3 regions of the Stenotrophomonas sp. 63632_Sma genome follow, and region 1 is predicted to be linked to each of the others. Evidence: predicted binding sites of a transcription regulator. Region 1 holds the regulator's gene; each other region holds the start of a gene.
What was found. Region 1 encodes HrcA, which represses chaperone genes, less so after heat shock. Its sites were predicted from a motif close to TTNGCACTCNNNNNNNNNGAGTGCNAA; they were not measured.
Positions count from the first base shown of each region.

Region 2: the regulator HrcA is predicted to act here: its motif matches at 1,322-1,348, upstream of ACZK45_RS19635 (co-chaperone GroES).
Region 3: the regulator HrcA is predicted to act here: its motif matches at 1,293-1,319, upstream of rpoH (RNA polymerase sigma factor RpoH).

Region 1 covers NZ_CM151220.1:1,839,076-1,841,343, forward strand. The annotation lists gene recN (DNA repair protein RecN) at 1-505, opposite strand, end outside; gene hrcA (heat-inducible transcriptional repressor HrcA) at 621-1,685, shown strand; partial or broken gene grpE (nucleotide exchange factor GrpE) at 1,749-2,262, shown strand.
Region 2 covers NZ_CM151220.1:4,227,561-4,229,828, forward strand. The annotation lists gene groL (chaperonin GroEL) at 1-906, opposite strand, end outside; gene ACZK45_RS19635 (co-chaperone GroES) at 988-1,275, opposite strand; gene ACZK45_RS19640 (endonuclease) at 1,627-2,268, shown strand, end outside.
Region 3 covers NZ_CM151220.1:4,272,869-4,275,136, forward strand. The annotation lists gene ACZK45_RS19850 (RHS repeat domain-containing protein) at 1-132, opposite strand, end outside; gene rpoH (RNA polymerase sigma factor RpoH) at 406-1,281, opposite strand; gene ung (uracil-DNA glycosylase) at 1,560-2,268, opposite strand, start outside.

The DNA.
Region 1 (2,268 bases):
GCGCCTGCCAGGCCGCAGCGGCGCGGCGCACCTGGCGGCGCTCGTTCTCGTTGCCGGCATAAGCGTCCAGCAGGGCCAGCTGCGACGGGCGCGTCAGCAGGGCCTGCTGTTCGTGCTGGCCGTGGATCTCCACCAGCAACGAGGCCAGGTCGCCCAGCTGGGCCAGGGTCACCGGACGGCCATTGATCCACGCCCGCGAACCGCCATCGGCGCGGATCACGCGGCGCAGCTGGCACTGTTCCTCGTCGTCCAGCTCGTTGTCGGCCAGCCACTGGCGCGCGGCCTGCAGCTGGTCCAGCGCGAATTCGGCGGAAAGTTCGGCGCGCGCAGCGCCGTGGCGGACCACGCCACTGTCGGCGCGCAGGCCGGACAGGAAGCCCAGCGCGTCGACCATCAGCGACTTGCCGGCGCCGGTCTCGCCTGAAACCACGGTCATGCCTGGCCCGAACTCCAGTTCGGTGGCGCGGACGACGGCAAAATCCTTGATCGAAAGATGTCTGAGCATGGGTAAGGGGGTATCAGCAGCCGCGCAACGCTAGCACGCGGGCGAGGGAGGTCCAATGACTTGCCAAGGTGATGCGCCGCCATTATCTAGTGTCCGTGTCTCACAGGTTGATTCCATGCACGGTTCTCCCGACCAGCTTGCCCCGCGTGCGCGCCATCTGCTGCGCACGCTGATTGCGCGTTACATCCAGGACGGCGAGCCGGTCGGCTCGCAGACGCTGGCGCGCGTGGCCGGCCTGGAGGTCAGCCCGGCCACCATCCGCAACATCCTCGGCGACCTGGAAGACCTGGGGCTGCTGGCCTCGCCGCACACCTCGGCCGGGCGCATCCCGACCGCGCATGGTTACCGGGTGTTCGTCGACAGCCTGTTGCAGATGCAGCCGCCGGGCGAGGGCGAACTGGCCCGGTTGCGCCAGGAGCTGGCCAGCGGCGGCAGCACCCAGGCCCTGCTCGGCAGCGCCTCGGAGCTGCTGTCGGCGATGAGCCACTTCGTCGGCGTGGTCAGTGCGCCGCGGCGCGAGCAGTTCGCCTTCCGCCAGATCGATTTCGTGGCGCTGGACGGGCGCCGGGTGCTGGCGATCCTGGTGTTTGCCGACAACGAGGTGCAGAACCGCGTCATCGAGACCCGGCAGGAGTTCGCGCCGGGTCAGCTGGAGCAGGTGGCCAACTACCTCAATGCGCATTTCGCCGGCCTGCCGATGGCCGAGATCCGCACCCGCCTGCTGCTGGAGCTGCGCGATGCCCGTTCCGAGCTGGAGCAGCTGCTGGCGCACAGCATCGAACTGGCCGAGCAGGCCCTGCAGCCGGCCGCCGACGACATGCTGGTGGCCGGCCAGACCCGCCTGATGGGGGTGCAGGACCTGTCCGACCTGGAGCGCCTGCGCGAACTGTTCGAGCTGTTCTCCAGCAAGCGCGAGATCCTGCAGCTGCTGGAGCGGACCATCCAGGCCCCGGGCGTGCGCATCTTCATTGGCGAGGAGACCGGGATGATGCCGCTGCAGGGGGTCTCGCTGGTCACCGCCCCGTACACCGCCAATGGCCAGGTACTGGGCGTGCTGGGCGTGATCGGCCCCAAGCGGATGGCCTACGACCGCATGATTCCGCTGGTCCAGGCCACCGCCGATGTGCTCGGCGCGGCCTTTTCACCGGCCGGGCGCACTCCCGGAACATCCGACGCTTGAAACGCAGCATCCCGCCCACACTAGGGTGGGTGGAGGCGGAGATTGACCGCCAGGGACCCAGACATGAACCACGAACATCCAGATATCGAATCCCAGCAGACTGCCGCCGATGCGGCCGCCGCCGCCGGCGTCAACGACGAAGTGGAGCGCCTGCGCGCCGAAGTCGAGCAGATCAAGGCCGATGCGCTGCGTGAGCGCGCCGACCTCGAGAACCAGCGCAAGCGTGTTGCCCGTGACATCGAGCAGGCCCGCAAGTTCGCCAACGAGAAGCTGCTTGGCGAGCTGCTGCCGGTATTCGACAGCCTGGATGCCGGACCTGCCGGCATGCGACGACCCGCATCCGCTGCGCGAAGGCCTGGAGCTGACCTACAAGCAGCTGCTGAAGGTCGCTGCCGACAACGGCCTGGTCCTGCTGGACCCGATCGGCCAGCCGTTCAACCCGGAACACCACCAGGCGATCAGCCAGGTGCCGACCCCGGGCGCCGCCCCGGGCAGCGTGGTGACCGTGTTCCAGAAGGGCTACCTGCTCAACGAGCGCCTGCTGCGGCCGGCGCTGGTGGTGGTGGCCGCCGATTGATTGACT
Region 2 (2,268 bases), 2.3 Mb from region 1:
GGAGATCACGGTGCCGCCGGTCAGCACGGCCATGTCTTCCAGCATCGCCTTGCGACGGTCGCCGAAGCCCGGAGCCTTGACGGCCACGACCTTGACGATGCCACGGATGGTGTTGACCACCAGGGTCGCCAGCGCTTCGCCTTCAACTTCTTCGGCAACGATCAGCAGCGGCTTGCCGGCCTTGGCGACGCCTTCCAGCACCGGCAGCAGGTCACGGACGTTGGAGATCTTCTTGTCGTGCAACAGGATGAACGGGTCATCCAGGTCAGCGGTCTGCGACTGCTGGTTGTTGATGAAGTACGGGGACAGGTAGCCGCGGTCGAACTGCATGCCCTTGACCACGTCCAGCTCGTTGTCCAGGCCCGAGCCTTCTTCAACGGTGATCACGCCTTCCTTGCCGACTTCCTTCATCGCGTCAGCGATGATCTGGCCGATCGACTCGTCCGAGTTGGCCGAGATGGTACCGACCTGGGCAATCGCCTTGTCGTCGGCGGTCGGCTTGGAGATGGTCTTCAGCTCGGCAACGGCGGCCACGACGGCCTTGTCGATACCACGCTTGAGGTCCATCGGGTTCATGCCGGCGGCAACGGCCTTGGCGCCTTCGCGGATCAGGGCCTGGGCCAGCACGGTGGCGGTGGTGGTGCCGTCGCCGGCGTCGTCGTTGGTGCGCGAAGCAACTTCCTTCACCATCTGCGCGCCCATGTTCTCGAACTTGTCAGCCAGTTCGATTTCCTTGGCGACGGACACGCCGTCCTTGGTGATGGTCGGCGCGCCGAAGCTCTTTTCCAGCACGACGTTGCGGCCCTTCGGGCCCAGGGTGGCCTTGACGGCATTGGCGAGAACGTTGACGCCGCGCACCATGCGCGAACGGGCGTCTTCACCGAAACGAATATCCTTGGCAGCCATTGCGATTACCTCGATGTTTGCACCGGGCCGGGCCCGGCGACGAAAGGGGATGTCTTACAGAAAAGCAGGTCGCGCCGAGGCTCAGCCGATGACGGCGAGCACGTCGTCTTCGCGCAGGACCTTGTACTCGACGCCTTCGCTCTTGTACGAGCTGCCGGCGTACTGGCCGTAGATGACCTTGTCGCCGACCTTCAGCGACGGAGCGCGCACGCTGCCGTTGTCCAGCGGCTTGCCCGGGCCGACGGCCACGACTTCACCCTTGGTGGACTTTTCCTTGGCCGAATCCGGAATGACGATGCCACCGGCGGAGATTTCGTCGGCTTCGATCGGCTTGACCACAACGCGGTCGTGCAGCGGCTTGATGCTCATGAGAGACCTCTTAAGTTATTGATTGGTCTAAAAAAGTCCGGCGATGTTAGCAGTCGCACCAGACGAGTGCCAGCAACGCGCGTGAAAAAGCCCGACAAGTCGGGAGCACGACAGAGATGGAGACCTCCACAGACCTTTCAAGGGCTGATCCCGAAATTTTTCTCGGGACCGGGAAACCTGCCTCCCTGCGTGGACGCCTGTATAGGGATGCAGTGCGGCAAGCCAAGGGGGCAAGGGGTGCTATTTAGTGATAGATGTCCCACTGTCAGATATCTGACGTTCATTTACGACAAAGTGTCACTGGATCGGCCTTAGGCTCGGCCGCGCATTCCCAATCACAAGGAGTAGTCGATGCGATTGCTGTCCCCGCTTGCCGCCGCCTGCCTGCTGGCGCTGGCCGCCGCGCCGGCCCAGGCCGAGGTCTTCATCAACGAACTGCATTACGACGACAGCACCGCCGCCGGTGACGTCGGCGAAGCCATCGAAGTGGTCGCTACCGCGGGCGAGGACCTGTCCGGCTACCGCCTCCACCTCTACAACGGCAGCAATCCTTCGGCGGCCACGGTCTACGCCAACAACCCGGTCCCGGCCGGCACCGCCGCGGGTTGCGGCAGCGCCACCCTGGCCGTGGTCAGCTACCCGACCAACGGCCTGCAGAACGGTCCGAACGACGGCATCGCCCTGGTCGATGCCAGCGGCAAGGTGGTCCAGTTCCTCAGCTACGAGGGCGCCATCACCGCCTCCGGTGGCCCTGCCGCCGGCATGACCAGCCAGAACATTCCGGTGGCCGAGACCAACAGCACGGCCCCGGGCACCTCGCTTCAGCTTACCGGCAGTGGCAGCCAGTACGCCCACTTCACCTGGGCCGAATCGGCCAAGCAGACGTTTGGCAGCTGCAACAACGGCCAGACCTTCAGCGGGGGTGGCACCCCGGGCCCGAACACGCCGCCGTCGGTGTCCACCACCACCCCGGCGCAGGGCAGCAGCACCTTC
Region 3 (2,268 bases), 2.3 Mb from region 1:
GCCTATGGCACCAAGCTTGCGAGTTCGATCTTCAGATCCCCCGAAGCGGGTCGACACACCGCCTGCAGTTCCCCCGAACCTACGCATCATTCCAATCCATGAAAGAGCCTTGAAGCAAGGCTTGGCATTCATAGCACAGGAAGGCAGTCATCGGAGTCCAACTCCAGGACTGAGGCCAGAGGGACCATTCTGAATTGGACCAGGCCCTCGGCTATAAACCTCGCGAGGGATTGAACGGCTACTGGAAGCGCATGATTGCCCGCCATGGGCTGGTACTACTGAAGCAGCCGATCAGCGGCCCGCATTACCAACAGCCATGCCGGTCAAACGAAAAGCCCCGACCAACGCCGGGGCTTTTCATCAGAACGGGGGCCGGAAAAAGGAACCGAACCAAAGATCTATGCCTTACGCGGTGAACAGCGCCTTCATCTTCTTCAGCGCATTGGCTTCAACCTGGCGGATACGCTCGGCCGACACGCCGTACTCGTCGGCCAGCTCCTGCAGCGTCACCTTGCTGTCGGCATCCAGCCAGCGGCGGCGGATGATGTCGCGCGAGCGGGCGTCCAGCTCGGCGAGGCCTTCGCGCAGCAGCTGCATCTGGTTGTCTTCGCTGTCTGCACGTTCGTAGGCCATCGACGGGTCTTCGTCGTTGGCAACCAGGTACGCAGCCGGCGACGGCGGCGCGTGTTCGTTGTCTTCGTCGGCCGGCGCATCGAAACCGATATCGCGACCGGACAGGCGCGACTCCATTTCCATGACCTCGCGCTCGGACACGTTCAGGTCCTTCGCCACCGCGCTGACCTCAGCCGCGTTCATCCAGCCCAGGCGCGTCTTCGACTTGCGCAGGTTGAAGAACAGCTTGCGCTGCGCCTTGGTGGTGGCGACCTTCACGATGCGCCAGTTCTTCAGGATGAACTCGTGCATCTCGGCACGGATCCAGTGCACGGCAAAGGAGACCAGGCGCACGCCCATGTCCGGGTCGAAGCGCTTGACCGCCTTCATCAGGCCGATGTTGCCTTCCTGGATCAGGTCGCCCAGCGCAAGGCCGTAGCCGTTGTAGCCGCGGGCCACGTGCACCACGAAGCGCAGGTGCGAATGCACCAGCTCGCGGGCGGCGTCCAGATCGTTGCCGTCGCGGAAGCGACGGGCCAGGTCCTGTTCGTCATCGACCGACAGCACCGGAATCTGGTGCACGGCACCGATGTAGGCGTCCAGCGAACCGAGCGCACTGGGAATCGGGAGATTGTTTGCCACAAGGGCAGTAGAGGTGTTCTGGCTCATAGGCACCCATCTTAGCAGTCCGGCATTTGGACTGCTAAAGGAGGAAAAAGTTCCAGCATCCTATTGATGCAACACTGGTCCCAAACAGAGCCCTACCGTAGCGCGATTTGATGACAGTGGCGAGCACGCTTTTCGGGATTCACAATCCCTTGGAATTCAATCAATTACCTGCTGGAAACCGGCCGATTCCGGTCAAGCGGAGCTGAACGGGCCGTCCGCAAAGCCCATTCAGGCCCGGAAACGTTGCCCGGCGTTCAGCCCCGGTCACCCGCCGGCGGTCAGAGCGCCGAACGCGGCGGCAGCGACCAGTCGATCGGGGCCTGGCCGCGGCGCTGCAGGTACTCGTTGGCCATCGAGAAATGCTGGCAGCCCAGGAAGCCGCGGTGGGCCGACAGCGGCGACGGGTGCGGCGACTTCAGCACACGGTGGCGGCGGGTGTCGATGACCTTGCCCTTCTTCTGCGCGTACGCGCCCCAGAGCATGAACACCAGGCCGTCGCGTTCGCGGTTGAGCACATCCACCACGTGGTCGGTGAAACCTTCCCAGCCACGCCCCTGGTGGGCACCGGCCTGGCCCTCTTCCACCGTCAGCACGGCATTGAGCAGCAGCACACCGCGCTGCGCCCACGGGATCAGGCAGCCATGGTCCGGACGCGGGATACCGAGATCGCTCTCGATCTCCTTGTAGATGTTCAGCAGCGACGGCGGCACCGGCACTCCGGGCGCCACCGAGAAGCTCAGCCCATGCGCCTGACCGCGGCCGTGGTACGGGTCCTGGCCGAGGATCACCACCTTCACCTGCTCGAACGGCGTGGCATCGAACGCAGCGAAGATCTGCGGGCCGGGCGGGAACACCGCCGCACCGCTGGCCTTGCGCTGGCGCAGGAAGCTGGACAGCTCGCGCATCTGCGGCTGCATCAGGTAATCGCCGACATGCTGCTTCCAGCTCGGCTCGAGCTGGATCGTCGGGGTGCCGGCTACTTCATCA